Regions from separate parts of the Nonomuraea marmarensis genome, predicted to be linked through region 2. Evidence: riboswitches for the same ligand, from Rfam matches in the RefSeq annotation. Region 2 holds a riboswitch; the other holds the start of a gene.
The links. Region 2 has a riboswitch for cobalamin ahead of ACFLIM_RS13600 (CbtB domain-containing protein). Riboswitches for the same ligand answer to the same signal wherever they lie in the genome.
Positions count from the first base shown of each region.

Region 1 (7,176 bases), on a different contig from region 2:
GCCTCACCCCGTCTGGTGCCGCTGCTCAGCGTCGCCTTCGCGGTCACGTCCATGGTCGGCGGCATCCTGCTGGCCCTGGGCAGCAGCATCCCGATCAGCCCCTACGTCACCACCATCTCCTTCACCTTCTACCTGGCCTGCCGCGCCATCGGCGCCCTGCGCACCCGCGGCGGCTGGAGTGAGAGGTCGGCGGCGACGGCGTGAAGAGCACCGGAGACGTCGTACTTCGATCATGAAAAGTGCCGGATTGCCATCCGTCGGATGTCCCCCCGAACCTGGTCGCGATCTTGCAAGACCGGCGGAATCGGTAGTAGCAGTCACCACGATCACCGCCCGCCCGTTGAGCGCGCTGCGGCCCCTGACCGCCGCGGCGGAAGGCGACGGACGGCCTCGATCTTCGCCTGCCGACTTGACGCTGATCTCTGAGCCGGGAGACCGCCCTGCTCAGAAGGTACATTGATGCGTTCCTAGTTCTGGGTCCCTCGCAGAGGGTGCACCGAAAGTTCACCCTATTCTGTGTGCCGCTCCAGGGATTCGAACCCTGAACCTCCGCCTCCTGAAGACGGCGCCTCTGCCGGTTGGGCCAGAGCGGCTGGGCCCCGGGCCTGGCTGGCGTGGGCCGTGCCCGGGGCGAGGGCCTGGTCCGGCCGGGGGGCGCCATTCCCGTCGGCCAGGCCGTGGCCCGCGGCCCTTTTCTTTCAGGGCCGTCGTCCGAGTGGCAGGATTCGAACCTGCGGTGCTCCTGCTCCCAAGGCAGGCGGGCTGAACCAAACTGCCCCACACTCGGTCATGAATGAAACAAGCCGCCTCGGATATGTCCGAGACGGCTTTCCGCGAAATCCCGTACGGGATTATCCGGAAAGCAGCGGCTCGGGGAGCAGTCGGGGGAGACTCACTTCGCCGCCTTTCTCTTCGTCGCTGGACAATCTCTACGGTAAACCCGTGATCAGCACGCCTGCCACCTATTTAACATCCGGGGTCTCGACGCGGAAGCGGGGCAGGGCGTCCGGGAAGTTGTCCCTGACGTAGTTCACCAGGAACTCGCGTACGTCGCACTTGAGGTCCCAGGAGGACGGCGAGTCTGCGGCGCTCATCAGGGCGCGCAGTTCGACCAGCCCGTTCGGCAGCACGTCGGTGACCTGCAGCGTCCAGTCCTTCTGGTCCCACAAGGGGTTGCCCTGCAGGAACTCGTACAGTGCCTCGCGTAGTTTCTGCACCGGCACCGTCCAGTCCACGCGCAGGAAGACGACGGCGAGCACCCGGCTGCCGTGCCGGGTCCAGTTCTCGAACGGGTTCTGGGTGAAATAGGAAACCGGCAGGACGAGGCGGCGTTCGTCCCACAGCCGGAGCACCACATAGGTGAGGGTCAGCTCCTCGATCCGGCCCCATTCCTTCTCGACCACGACCACGTCGTCGAGGCGGAGCGCGTCGCTGAAGGCGAGTTGGAGCCCGGCGAGCGCGTTGCCGATGGTCGGCTGGGCGGCGATGCCGACGACGGCGCCCGCGATGCCCGCCGAGGCGAGCAGCCCCGCCCCGAGCGCCCGTACCTGCTCGAAGGAGAAGAGCATGGCGCCGAGCGCGATCACGATGATGACCGCGGCGGCGATGCGGCGGACCAGCGCGATCTGTGTCATGATCCGCCGCGCCCGGCGGTTGCGATCGCCCTCGATCAGCACCAGCCGATCGAGTACGACGTCCGTCAGCGCGAACGTGGCCTGGATGATCAACCACGTGACCGTGCCGATCGTCACCAGGCCGAGCACCCGCTCGACCGTGGCCGCCATGCCGCGCTCGGCCGGCGAGTCGCCGAAACTCCCCGGCCCGAACACCAGGTTGAACGCCACCACGGCGGCCACCGTGAACGCGGGCCACGTGCAGTGCTCCACCAGGTGCCGGGCGAGCGCGAATCTGCGCCCGACCCTGTTCAGCACCCGCCGAGCCAGCTCAACCAGGAGGATCGAGCCGATCATCGAGACCGCGAGAATCAGCCAGCCCGCCGGAGACTGCACGCTTTTGCCCCCAATGTCTAGAAAGACTCGTCAAAGGTCACATTGCCCTCAACTGCCACTTGGTAAGCCGAAACCCGACGTTCGAAGAAATTGGCCAGCTCCTGCACATCCTGCAACTCCATGAACGCGAATGGGTTCGCCGAGCCGTACCTGCTGGGCAGGCCCAGCCTGGCCAGCCGCTGGTCGGCGACGTACTCCAGGTACTGGCGCATCTGCGCGACCCCCATGCCCGGCATGCCGTCGCCGCACAGGTCCGCGGCGAAGGCCAGCTCGGCGGCCACGGCCTCCTCCAGCATGCGGGTGACTTGCTTGCCCAGTTCGTCGTCGAACAGCGTGGGCTCCTCGGCCCTGACCGTGTCCACCACGCTGAACGCGAACTCCATGTGCATGGACTCGTCGCGGAACACCCAGTTCGTCCCGGTGGCCAGGCCGCCGAGCAGGCCGCGGGAGCGGAACCAGTACACGTACGCGAAGGCCCCGTAGAAGAACAGGCCCTCGATGCAGGCGGCGAAGCAGATCACGTTCAGCAGGAACTGGCGGCGCTGGCCGGCCGTCTCCAGCCGGCGCAGGCTCCCGATCGAGTCGATCCACCGGAAGCAGAACTCCGCCTTGTCGCGGATCGAGGGGATGTGCTCGATCGCGGCGAACGCCTTGACCCGCTCGTCGGGATCGGGGAGGTACGTGTCCAGCAATGTCAAATAGAACTGCACGTGCACCGCCTCCTCGAACAGTTGCCTGCTCAGGTAGAGGCGCGCCTCGGGGGCGTTGACGTGCTGGTAGAGGTTGAGCACCAGGTTGTTGGCCACGATGGAGTCGCCGGTGGCGAAGAAGGCGACCAGGCGGTTGATCAGGTGCCGTTCCTGGGGCGTCATCCTGGCCAGGTCGGCGAGGTCGTTGTGCAGGTCCACCTCCTCGACCGTCCACGTGTTGCGGATGGCGGCGCGGTAGCGGTCGTAGAAGTCCGGATAGCGCATGGGGCGCAGGGTGAGGTCCATGCCGGGGTCGAGCAACATCAGAACGTTTCCTTACTGGCAGGCTTCGCAGATCTCCGGGTTCTCCAGCGAGCAGGCCACCGCCGCCTCGACCGGAGCCGCGACGGTGGTCTGGGCGATCCTGGTGGCCGGGCGGGAGCGCAGGTAGTAGGTGGTCTTCAGGCCCTGCTTCCACGCGTACGCGTACATCGACGAGAGCTTGCCGATGGTGGGGGCGGCCATGAAGAGGTTCAGGGACTGCGACTGGTCGATGTACGGCTGGCGGGCGGCGGCCAGGTCGATCAGCGCCTTCTGCGGCAACTCCCAGGCTGTGCGGTAGAGCACCTTGAGGTCGTCCGGGATGCCGGGGATCGACTGGATCGAGCCGTCGGCGCGCTTGATGTCGTCCCGCATCCGCTGCGTCCACAGCCCGCGCGCCTGCAGGTCGGCCACCAGATAGCGGTTGACCTGCAGGAACTCGCCCGACAACGTCTCGCGCTTGAACACGTTGGACACCTGCGGCTCGATGCACTCGTAGCAGCCGGCGATGGAGGCGATCGTGGCGGTCGGGGCGATGGCGATCATGAGCGAGTTCCGCAGGCCGGTCGCGGCGATCTTGTCCCGGACGGCGTCCCAGCGCGGCGACGTCGCGACGTAGTGGTCCGGGTGCAGCACTCCCCCGGCCGCCCGCGTGTCGGCGTACGACGGGTGCCGGCCGCGCTCGGCGGCCAGGTCGGCCGAGGTGTCGTAGGCGACCAGGGCGATCTCCTCGGCGATGCGCGTGGACAACTCCAGCGCCCGCGGCGAGTCGAACGGCAGTCGCAGCGTGAAGAACACGTCGGCCAGGCCCATCACGCCCAGCCCGATCGGCCGCCAGCGCTTGTTGGCCGCCTCGGCCTCGGGCGTCGGGTAGAAGCCGAGGTCGATGGTCCGGTCCAGGAAGCGCACGGCGGTACGGACGGTGCCGCGCAGCCGCTCCCAGTCGACGTCGGCGCCCGTGAGGTGCGCCGCCAGGTTGATCGAGCCGAGGTTGCAGACCGCGGTCTCCCCGTCGCTGGTGACCTCGAGGATCTCGGTGCAGAGGTTCGACAGGTGGATGACGTTCTCGGGGCGGGCGGTCTGGTTGGAGGCGCGGTTGGCGGCGTCCTTGAACGTCATCCAGCCGTTCCCGGTCTGCGCCAGCGTGCGCATCATCCGGCCGTACAAGGTCCTGGCGGGAATTTGGCGGCTAAATCGCCCCGAAGCCTCATAAGCCCGGTACGCGGCCGTGAACGCGTCCCCGTACAGGTCCGTGAGGTCGGGCACCTCCTTCGGGTCGAACAGCGACCAGAGCTCGTCCGCCTCCACCCGGCGCATGAACTCGTCCGGCACCCAGTTCGCCAGGTTCAGGTTGTGGGTGCGGCGGGCGTCTTCGCCGGTGTTGTCGCGCAGCTCCAGGAACTCCTCGACGTCGGCGTGCCAGGTCTCCAGGTAGACGCAGGCCGCGCCCTTGCGCCGCCCGCCCTGGTTGACCGCCGCCACCGAGGAGTCGAGCGTACGCAGCCAGGGCACGATGCCGTTGGAGTGGCCGTTCGTGCCCCTGATCAGGGATCCCCGCGAGCGCACCCGGGTCCAGGCGATGCCGATGCCGCCCGCGTACTTGGACAACCGCGCCACCTGCCCGTACCTGTCGTAGATCGACTCCAGCTCGTCGCGCGGCGAGTCGAGCAGGAAGCACGACGAGAGCTGCGGCCGGCGCGCGCCCGCGTTGAACAACGTGGGCGAGCTGGGCAGGTAGGACAGCGTGGACATCAGCGCGTAGAGCTCGGCGGCCTCGGCGACCGACTCCGACAACCCGCAGGCCACGCGCAGGAAGAAGTGTTGCGGCCGCTCCAGCACCGCCCGCGTCTCGGGATGGCGCAACAGGTAACGATCATAAACAGTACGCAAGCCGAAATATTCAAATCTGCCGTCCGCCTCCGCGGCGACCAACGCGTCCAACTCGGCGGCGTGCGCGGCGACGAACTCCGCCAGCCCGTCCTGGATCAGCCCGGCGGCGTGGGTGGCGGCGATGGACTCGGAGAACGAGCGGACTCCGTGCCCCGCGGCCTCGTCGGCGATCTCCTCGGCCAGCAGCCGGGCGGCGACCCGGGAGTTGGCCGGGTCGGTGATCACCCGGGCGGCGGCTTCCTCGATGGCCAGGCGGCGGTCAACCTCAACGATCTGCGTCACGTGCTCTCTCTCCTCGCGAGCGAATCCCCCGTGAGGGCACGCGAAAGCACGGCGGCGCGCACCGGCTCCCCGGCCCTCCCTCGAGGCCCTGGACACTTCTCGCCGGGCACGTGGCCCGGCGCCGCCGGCAGGTCTTCGGGCTCGCGGGCGCGCTTGACGCTCCTACTGGCCGTCGCTTCCCGGATCGCTCCAGTGCTCAATGACGGCGGTCGTTCCCGCTCACCGCTGCGGGGCAGCCCCGGAATCGCACCGGGTTCCCTTTTGCTCCGCCTCCGAAGAGGCGAACCAGCGACGACGAGGATCCTACATCTAGTGGCCGTTTCCGCAACCGATCCCGCATCTTGTGGCTCTCGTCGTGTCGAGCAGCCCGAGATCCCGCAGCACGGCGCGGGTGCGCTCGACCTCGGTGCCGAGCCACGCCTCGAAGTCGTCCCCGCTGAGCGGGATCGAGATCCACCCGTTCGCCCGGCAGGCCGACTGCCAGCCCGGCGAGCCGGTCACCTCCTCGCACATGCGGATGGCCACCTCGCGGCTGTCGTCCGTCATGGCATCCGGCCCGACGGCCGCCACCCAGTCCGCGAAGTCGACCCGTACGCCAGACTCCAGCAGCGTCGGCACGTCGAGGTCCGGCACCCGCGCGGCCGAGGACACCGCGAGCGCCCTGACCCGGCCGTCGCCGATGCTGGCGCGCCAGTCGGAGAACAGTCCCGCGGCGGCCGCGGCCTTGCCGGACAGCAGCGCGGTGACGGCCTCCTGGCTGCTGGGGTAGCCGGTGTAGTCGACCTGCCGGGTGTCCGCGCCGAGCCCCTTGGCGATCAGGCCGAACAGCAGGTGGTCGGGCTCGCCCTGCGGCCCTCCGGCCAGCAGCGTCTGACCGGGGTGGGCGAGCAGGTGGGCGCCGAAGTCGTCGAAGTCCTTGAACAGCGAGTTGCCGGGCACGACGACAACCTCGACGTCGCCGGTGAGCCTGGACAGCGGGGTGGCGGTGTCGGCCAGCGTCTGGCCGTTGTTCAGCTCGGCGGCGGCCAGCGCGGGCAGGCCGGTCACCGTGATCTTCGTGCCCGTGCCCGTCTCGTACCCGGCCGCGCGGGCCGCGCCGGAGAACGCCCGGCAGACCCGCGCCCAGCGCTGCGCGCCCGGGTTGATCGAGAATCGGGTACGCAGTGCGCCCACGTTGACGTGCTCCGTGCCGCAGCCGGCCGCGCACGCAGCCACGCCGAGCCCCCATGCGAAGAACCGCCGACGGCGCATGTGTCTCTCCTCCCGGAGTTTCCTACTACTCCAGGTTATTGACACATTACGGGCAGCCACACATGGGGGTCTATAATCACGAAAAGTCGTGAAAAGTCGTGAAAAGTCGGAATTCATCCGGCTTTCTTGCCGACCCCCGCCATCAGGGAGGACGGCAGCGACCAGTCGCCCACCAGCTTGGGCCGGTCGGGACGCCAGTCCACGGCCTGCACCAGTCCCGGAGGTTCCAGCGGGAAGTCGCCGAAGAACGCGCGGATCTCGGCGGGCGTGCGGTCGGCGCCGCCGGTGGACGAGCCGCGATGCGCGCCCGAGGCCCGCTCCTCCGCCAGCCGCCCCATCGTGGTGGCGTGGGTGATCGCCAGGTAGCTGCCCGGCGCCACCCTCTCGCGAAGGACGGCCACCGCGCGCTGCGGCTGGGCGGAGTCGGGCAGGAAGTGCAGGATCGACACCAGCAACACCCCGACCGGTTCGTCCAGGTCGAGGAAGCCGCCGACCCGGGCCAGCACCTCGTCCGGATCGAGCAGGTCGGCCTCGACGAACACGGCCCTGCCCGTACGTCCGAGCAGGACCTTGGCGTGCGCGCCCACCACCGGGTCGTGATCGACGTAGACGACCCGGGCGGCGGGTGCCATCTCGTGCGCGCTGCCCTGAGTCGGCAACCCGCTGCCCAGGTCGAGGAATTGGCGCACTCCGGCGGCGGCCACGTAGCGGACGGCACGCTGGAGGAAGGCCCG
Region 1 covers NZ_JBICRM010000016.1:119,981-127,156, forward strand. Annotated here, with positions in the region: gene ACFLIM_RS25870 (metal ABC transporter permease) at 1-204, shown strand, start outside; tRNA gene ACFLIM_RS25875 (tRNA-Leu) at 520-593, opposite strand; tRNA gene ACFLIM_RS25880 (tRNA-Pro) at 711-787, opposite strand; gene ACFLIM_RS25885 (mechanosensitive ion channel family protein) at 963-2,009, opposite strand; gene ACFLIM_RS25890 (ribonucleotide-diphosphate reductase subunit beta) at 2,027-3,022, opposite strand; gene ACFLIM_RS25895 (ribonucleoside-diphosphate reductase subunit alpha) at 3,035-5,191, opposite strand; cobalamin riboswitch at 5,301-5,496, opposite strand; gene ACFLIM_RS25900 (tripartite tricarboxylate transporter substrate-binding protein) at 5,501-6,442, opposite strand; gene ACFLIM_RS25905 (SAM-dependent methyltransferase) at 6,556-7,176, opposite strand, start outside.
Region 1: it holds a riboswitch for cobalamin, as region 2 does, so the genes downstream of both, ACFLIM_RS25895 (ribonucleoside-diphosphate reductase subunit alpha) here and ACFLIM_RS13600 (CbtB domain-containing protein) in region 2, are expected to answer to the same signal.

Region 2 (7,176 bases):
TGCAGCACCGCCGTCACCTGCCGGCTGAGGACCGCGTGGTCGAGCCGCATGGCGCGCGGGTCCAGCCGCAGCCGTACGATGCCGCCCTGCCCGTCTGCGACGGCCCGCACCAGGCCGTCAGAGGTCTCCGCGGACCCCGTCACCTTGCGCATCTCGGCCTGTGCCTGGCGCAGGCGGGTCATCATCTCCCCGCCCTGTCGCAAGATCCGCTCCAGTTGTTCGACATCGGCCTCGGGTGAAGGCGCCGGCATGATCGACTCCCGCAGTTAGGCAGTGACAAGTCGCCAGTTTGACACAAAGTCGTATTGATCTTGTCCATAGGGAGATGGATCACGAAATTTATGATCATCGTGTATTCATCGGGTGTTCCGCGTTAGGGTCTCCTGCATGAGTTCGGGGTTTGAGATCGACCACGAGTCTGTGGAGCGGTACGGCTCCCAGATGCGAGCACACGGTGAGGACTACGCGGCGGCGCTGCAACGGCTCAGGGAACGCGGCCTCGGCGGCGCCTCATGGGGAGACGACGGACTGCTGTCGATGCTCGTCGGCCCGTACGCCGAGGCCAGCATGATGGGGCTGCAGGCCATGACCGGGCAGTCCATGGTCATGGGCGACAGCGGGGATGGGCTGACCGGCACCTCCGCCACCATCCAGGCCGCCGACGATGCCGGTGGGCAGCAGGTGAGCGGCGTCCAGGACAGGTGGGTCTGACATGGGCGTGACGCTCCCGGAAGAAGCCCACGCGATGCTCATCGCGCTCGGCGTGCCGTGGCCGAACGTCGACGAGGACGAGATCCACAAGGACGCCGACGCCTGGCGTACCGTCCTCGCCATGGCCGAGCCGTCGGCGGCGCGGGCCGACGCGACGATGCGCGGGGCGCAGGAGTCCTACCGTGGCGAAGGCAGCACCGAGCTGGCCGGCTACTGGAACGAGACCGGCGGCAACGGCGGCCACCAGAGCCAGGCGATCGCGGCGGCCAGATCGGCCCCGGTCGTGCTCGACAACACCGCCTGGCTCACGACCGGGGTCAAGGTCGCGGTCGGCACCGCCGCCGTCATCACGACCGTACGCGTGGCCAGGGCGTTCCTGGCCGGTGGGCCGTTCGGCGGCGCCATGGCGACGGCGGAGATGCTCCGCTCCCGCGCCCTGATCGGCAAGATCCAGCGTGAGGGCGCCGAGGGCGCCGGCAAGGTGATCGCCCCGGCGCTCGCCCGCGGCGTGACCCAGCCCTTCCGCCGGGTCCTGGAGAACATGCGCCGCCCGGCGCTCGCCGGAGCCGGCGGACCCAGGATCACCTGGCCGCGCACGGTGGGCCCGAGGGCGACGACCGGTCCCCGCCACGCTCGCGACTACATGGCCTCGATGGGCCGCAGCAACAACAACGCGAGAAGGGGCGGCAACGGCCGCCGCGGCGGCGGCCGGCGGAACAGCGGCGGGCGGGCCGACAGCACGGACGGCACCACGGCGCATGCCGCCGACCGCCAGGCCCAGCGGGGCATCAGCGACGACATGATCGAGCAGACGAAGCAGAGCGGGAAGAAGAGGGCCGGCAACCAGCCGGGCACCACCGTCTACGAGACCGAGAGTGTCCGCGTCGTGGAGAACAAGAGAGGCGGCATCATTTCTGCTATCTGGAAGAGGAAATGACCATCGCCGAAGGACCTGACTTGCGGATCGAACACGACGCCGAGAACGACGTCGCCTACATCTACCTGGTGGACGAGATCGGCCAGGACGAGGCGGAGTCGCAGTTCCTGGTGGAGCGGGAAGGGATGCCAGGGGAGATCGTGCTGGACTTCGACGCGGACGGCCGGTTGCTGGGCGTCGAGGTCCTGGGGGCGTCGGCCATCCTGCGGCCCGAGGTCCTGGCGCTGGCGGACGAGGATGAGCCTCCGCCCTCCGCGTACGGCCCGACCTCCCAGTGAACTGGGACTGTTGACGCGAAGGGGAGGAAAGGATACGTTCCGGTAGATTTCACGGTTGTCCAAGGGAAATCCGGTGAGAAGCCGGTGCGGACGCGCCACTGTATCCGGGACGTAGATCCCGGGAGCCAGGTCGCTTGGCGACCGTGACCTCGCCGGCGGGACGCGTCATCCCTGAGGAGGCTTGTATGAGTGGCCTGACCACTCCTTCCACCATTCCCTTCCCACGCCTGCGGCTCTGGCTGCTGGCCGTACCCCTGTTGCTGCTCGTCGCCTACCTGGTGCTGATGGACAACGGCGCCGTCTCCCAGGCGGGCACCTTCCTGCACGAGTTGATGCACGACGGGCGGCATCTGCTCGGCGTGCCGTGCCATTAGGCGCGCCGGATGGTACGCACCCTGCTGGTCAGGGGCCTGCTCGTGGGCCTGCTGGCCGGATTGGTCGCGGGCGGCTTCGCCTTCGCCTTCGGCGAGCCGCGCGTGGACGGCGCGATCGCCCTGGAGGAGGCCGCGCAGCAGGCGCCTCCGGCCGAGAAGGCCGGGCAGCAGGCGGCTCCCGCTGCGGAGGCCGGACATGACCACGGCGAGGAGGCCGTGGTCAGCAGGCCGGTGCAGAAGGCCGGCCTCTTCCTCGCCACCGGGCTCTACGGGCTCGCCGTGGGAGGGGTCTTCGCCCTCGTGTTCGCCGGCTTGCGCGGGCGCGTCGGTCCCCGGTCGGACGGGGGGTTGGCGCTCGCCGCCGCCGGGACGGCGTTCGTAGCGGTCATTCTCGTGCCGTTCGTGAAATATCCGGCCAACCCGCCGGCGGTGGGAGACCCGGAGACCATCAACGGCCGCACGCTGCTCTACGTGGTGATGCTCCTCGTCGGCCTGGCCGCCACCGCGATCGCGGTGGCGACCGCGCGCCGGGTCTCCGCGGGCCCGTGGGCACGGTGGAGCGCGGCGGCCGGCGCCTTCCTGGTGCCGGTGGTGGCGGCGTGGCTGCTGCTGCCGGCGGTCGACGAGGTGCCCGAGGGGTTCCCCGCCACGTTGTTGTGGGAGTTCAGGCTGGCGTCGTTGGGGACGCAGCTCGTCTTCTGGGCGGCTTTCGGCGTGCTGTTCGGCTGGGTCAGCGACCGGGCGGCGCGCCGCTCCGGGGCCGTTCCCGTGGCTGCGGCATCGGGCTGAGCGGGGTGCTGTTCGTCCGGCACGCCAGCACGCCGGGGATGCGGGCGGCCCGGTTCCCCGCGGACGAGCCGGCCGACGCTTCGAGCCTGGCCAAGGTCGCGGCCGTGGCCGGGTCGAAAGCGTGGGTCGCGCCCAGCCGGGCGGCCCTGCAGACCGCCGTCGCCATGGGGCTGGAGCCGGTCACGACACCGGCCCTCGCGGAGGCGGACTGCGGCCGGTGGCGCGGACTGGCGTACGAGCAGGTGGCCCGGGAGGAGCCGGACGCGCTGGCGAGCTGGCTCTCGGACCCGCACGCGGCGCCGCACGGCGGCGAGAGCCTGGCCGCGCTGGCGGCGCGGGTCGCCGGATGGCTGGAGGAGGTCCGCTCGCAAGCCGGACGGCTCGACGAGACGCGCTCGCAACCTCCCGGGGTCGTCGTGTGCGATGCCGGAGCGATCCGGGCCGCGCTCGGCCACGTGCTGGGGCTGGGCCCGGTGGCAGCCGCCCGTTTCGACCTCGCGCCCTTGTCCACCACCGAGCTGACCGTCACCCGGGGCGGCTGGCGGGTCGCCCATGTCAACCGGAAGGTTCTGTTTTGATCGTCACCTACCCGTTCAGCGCCGTCGTCGGTCTCGATGACCTGAAGCTGGCGCTGGTGCTCAACGCCGTCTCACCGCGCGTGGGCGGGGTTCTGGTACGCGGTGAGAAGGGCACCGCCAAGTCCACCATCGTCCGGGCGCTGGCCGCCCAGTTGCCCTCCGTGGACGTCGTACCCGGGTGCCGGTTCGCCTGCGACCCGGTCGCGCCCGATCCCGAGTGCCCGGACGGCCCGCACGAGCCCGGCTCCGCAGCGGTGACCCGCCCGGCCGCGCTGGTCGAGCTGCCGGTCGGCGCGTCGGAGGACCGCCTGGTCGGTGCCCTCGACGTCGAGCGGGCGCTGACGGAAGGGGTGAAGGCGTTCGAGCCCGGCCTGCTGGCGGCCGCGCATCGCGGCGTCCTGTACGTGGACGAAGTGAACCTCCTGCACGACCACCTCGTGGACCTGCTGCTCGACGCGGCGGCGCTGGGCACGTGCTATGTGGAGCGCGAGTCGGTGTCGGTACGGCATCCCGCCCGGTTCCTGCTGGTGGGAACCATGAATCCGGAGGAGGGCGAGCTGCGGCCGCAACTGCTGGACCGGTTCGGGCTGACGGTCGAGGTGAAGGCGTCCCGTGATCCGGCGGAACGAGCCGAGGTGGTACGGCGGCGGCTCGCCTTCGACGCCGACGCCGAGTCGTTCGCGGCCCGGTGGACGGCCGAGGAGTCGGCGCTGGTGGTCAGGATCGCACGGGCGAGGGCCCGGATGCCCGCCGTCCGGCTGCCGGACGCTCGGCTGCGGCAGATCGCGACGGTGTGCGCCGCGTTCGAGGTGGACGGCCTGCGCGCCGACCTGGTCACGGCGAACGCCGCCATCGCCCATGCCGCCTGGCACGGCCGCGACGCGGTGACCACGGAGGACGTACGGGCGGCGGCTCGCCTGTCGCTGCCGCACCGGCGGCGGCGCGATCCATTCGACGCGCCGGGACTGGACGAGTCGCTGCTGGAGGAGTTGCTGGAACGCACGTCGGACGACGACGATCCCGACGACCCGCCAGGTGGCGGCCGGCGCGACGGGGAGCCGGGCCCGGCGGACGACGCCACGGAACCTCCGGCACCATCGGCGAACGACAGCGCGGGACCTCCGGCACCATCGGCGGATGACGGGCCGGGACCCCAAGCGGCACCGGCCTCCGAGGACGGCGCCGCCGCAGGACGGCACGAGCCGTCGGACGGTCCCGACGGTCAACCGCGACAGGCGCAGGGCTCCGGGGAGCCGGGTTCGGGGCAGGTGGCCGTGGCAGGGGTGCCGTACCGGGTGCCTTTGCTGGAGGTGCCGGGGCTGGGTGAGGGGGTGGCGGGGCGGCGGTCGCGGTCGCGGACGCCGCGCGGCCGGGCGACCGGGGCGCGACGTCCCGGCGGGCGGGTCCGCGATCTTCATGTGGTGGCGACGGTGCTGGCCGCGGCGCCGCATCAGGTGGCGCGCGGGCGTGGCGGTCCTGGGCTGGTGTTGCGCGCGGACGATCTGCGTGAGGTGGTGCGCGAGGGCAGGGAGGGCAACCTCGTGCTGTTCGTGGTGGACGCGAGCGGTTCGATGGCGGCGCGCAGGCGGATGACGGCGGTGAAGACGGCGGTGCTGAGTCTGCTGCTCGACGCCTACCAGCGGCGTGACAAGGTGGGCCTGGTCACCTTCCGGGGTGCGAGCGCCGAGGTGGCGCTGCCGCCGACCTCGTCGGTGGAGGCGGGCGCGGCCCGGTTGCGTACGCTGCCGACCGGTGGGCGCACGCCCCTGGCGGCGGGGCTGACGCGGGCGGCGGAGGTGCTGCGCGTGGAGCGGCTGCGTGACCCGGCGCGGCGGCCGCTGCTGGTGCTGGTGACCGACGGGCGGGCCACCGCGGGCGGTGACGTGGACCGGGCCGCCGACCTGCTGCGGGGCACGGCGAGCGTGGTCGTGGACTGCGAGAGCGGGCCCGTGCGGCTGGGCCTGGCGGTCAGGCTCGCGTCGCGGTTGGGTGCCCGGCTGGTCACTCTCGATTCCCTGACCGATCTCGGTTCGGTCGTACGCGACTACAGGAAGGCAGTCTGACCATGCCGCAGGGAAAGCCCGCCGTCGTGCCCGATGACGGCCTCACCACCCGGCAGCGCCGCACCAGGCCGCTGCTGATCGTCCACACCGGCCCCGGCAAGGGCAAGTCCACGGCCGCGTTCGGGATGGCGTTGCGGGCCTGGAACCAGGGCTGGCCGGTCGGGGTGTTCCAGTTCGTGAAGTCGGCCAAGTGGCGCATCGGTGAGGAGCGCGCGCTCAAGGTGCTCGGTGAGACGGGCGAGGGCGGCTCGGTGACCTGGCACAAGATGGGTGAAGGCTGGTCGTGGATCCAGCGTCCGGGGACCGAGGAGGATCACGCGGCCGACGCACGTGAGGGCTGGGAGCAGATCAAGCGGGATCTGCTGGCCGAGACGTACCGGTTCTATGTGCTGGACGAGTTCACGTACCCGCTGAAGTGGGGCTGGCTGGAGCTGGACGACGTGCTGGACGCGCTCACTGCGCGCCCGGGCAACCAGCACGTGGTGATCACCGGTAGGGACGCGCCTGAGCGGCTGATCGAGGTCGCCGATCTGGTGACGGAGATGGGCAAAGTGCGCCATCCCATGGACGCCGGCCAGAAGGGACAGAAGGGCATCGAGTGGTAGTCCCCCGGCTGGTCGTCGCGGCGCCGTCATCGGGCAGCGGCAAGACGACGGTGGCGACCGGGCTGATGGCGGCACTGCGGGCACGCGGGCTGAAGGTCTCGCCGCACAAGGTGGGGCCCGACTACATCGATCCCGGTTATCACGCGCTGGCCACCGGGCGCCCCGGTCGCAACCTGGACCCGTGGCTGACCGGCGAGGAACGCGTGGCGCCGCTCTTCCTGCACGGCGCCGCCGGATGCGATCTCGCCGTGATCGAGGGCGTGATGGGGCTGTTCGACGGCAAGGGAGAGACGGACTTCGCCTCGACCGCCCACGTGGCCCGGCTGCTGGACGCGCCGGTGGTGCTGGTCGTGGACGCGGCGCGGCAGAGCAGGTCGGTGGCGGCGGTGGTGCACGGGTTCGCCACGTTCGACCCGCGGGTGCGGGTGGGCGGCGTGGTGCTGAACCGGGTGGGGTCCGACCGGCACGAGGAGTTGTGCCGGGCGGCGCTGGCCGCGGCGGGCGTGCCGGTGCTGGGCGCGATCCGCCGCGACGACGCCGTGGCCACCCCTTCCCGGCATCTGGGATTGGTGCCCGCCGCCGAGCGGGAGGCGGAGGCGGTGGCCGCGGTGGACCGGCTGGCCGCGCTGGTGGCTCGCTCGTGCGACCTCGACGGGCTGGTACGGCTGGCGCGCTCGGCCCCCGCACTGCCCGCCACCGCCTGGACCCCGGACGCCGCACTCGCCGTCGCCCCCGAGCCCGCGAGAGCCGGGAGCGGGGGTGCGGTGCCAGTGGTGGCGGTCGCGGGCGGGGCGGCGTTCACCTTCGGTTATGCCGAGCATGTGGAGCTGCTGCGCGCGGC
Region 2 covers NZ_JBICRM010000007.1:121,435-128,610, forward strand. Annotated here, with positions in the region: gene ACFLIM_RS13580 (YbaB/EbfC family nucleoid-associated protein) at 1-251, opposite strand, end outside; gene ACFLIM_RS13585 (hypothetical protein) at 388-711, shown strand; gene ACFLIM_RS13590 (hypothetical protein) at 713-1,648, shown strand; gene ACFLIM_RS13595 (DUF2283 domain-containing protein) at 1,669-1,926, shown strand; adenosylcobalamin (AdoCbl) riboswitch at 1,963-2,110, shown strand; gene ACFLIM_RS13600 (CbtB domain-containing protein) at 2,112-2,300, shown strand; gene ACFLIM_RS13605 (CbtA family protein) at 2,310-3,089, shown strand; gene ACFLIM_RS13610 (histidine phosphatase family protein) at 3,095-3,667, shown strand; gene ACFLIM_RS13615 (putative cobaltochelatase) at 3,664-5,730, shown strand; gene cobO (cob(I)yrinic acid a,c-diamide adenosyltransferase) at 5,733-6,335, shown strand; gene ACFLIM_RS13625 (cobyrinate a,c-diamide synthase) at 6,344-7,176, shown strand, end outside.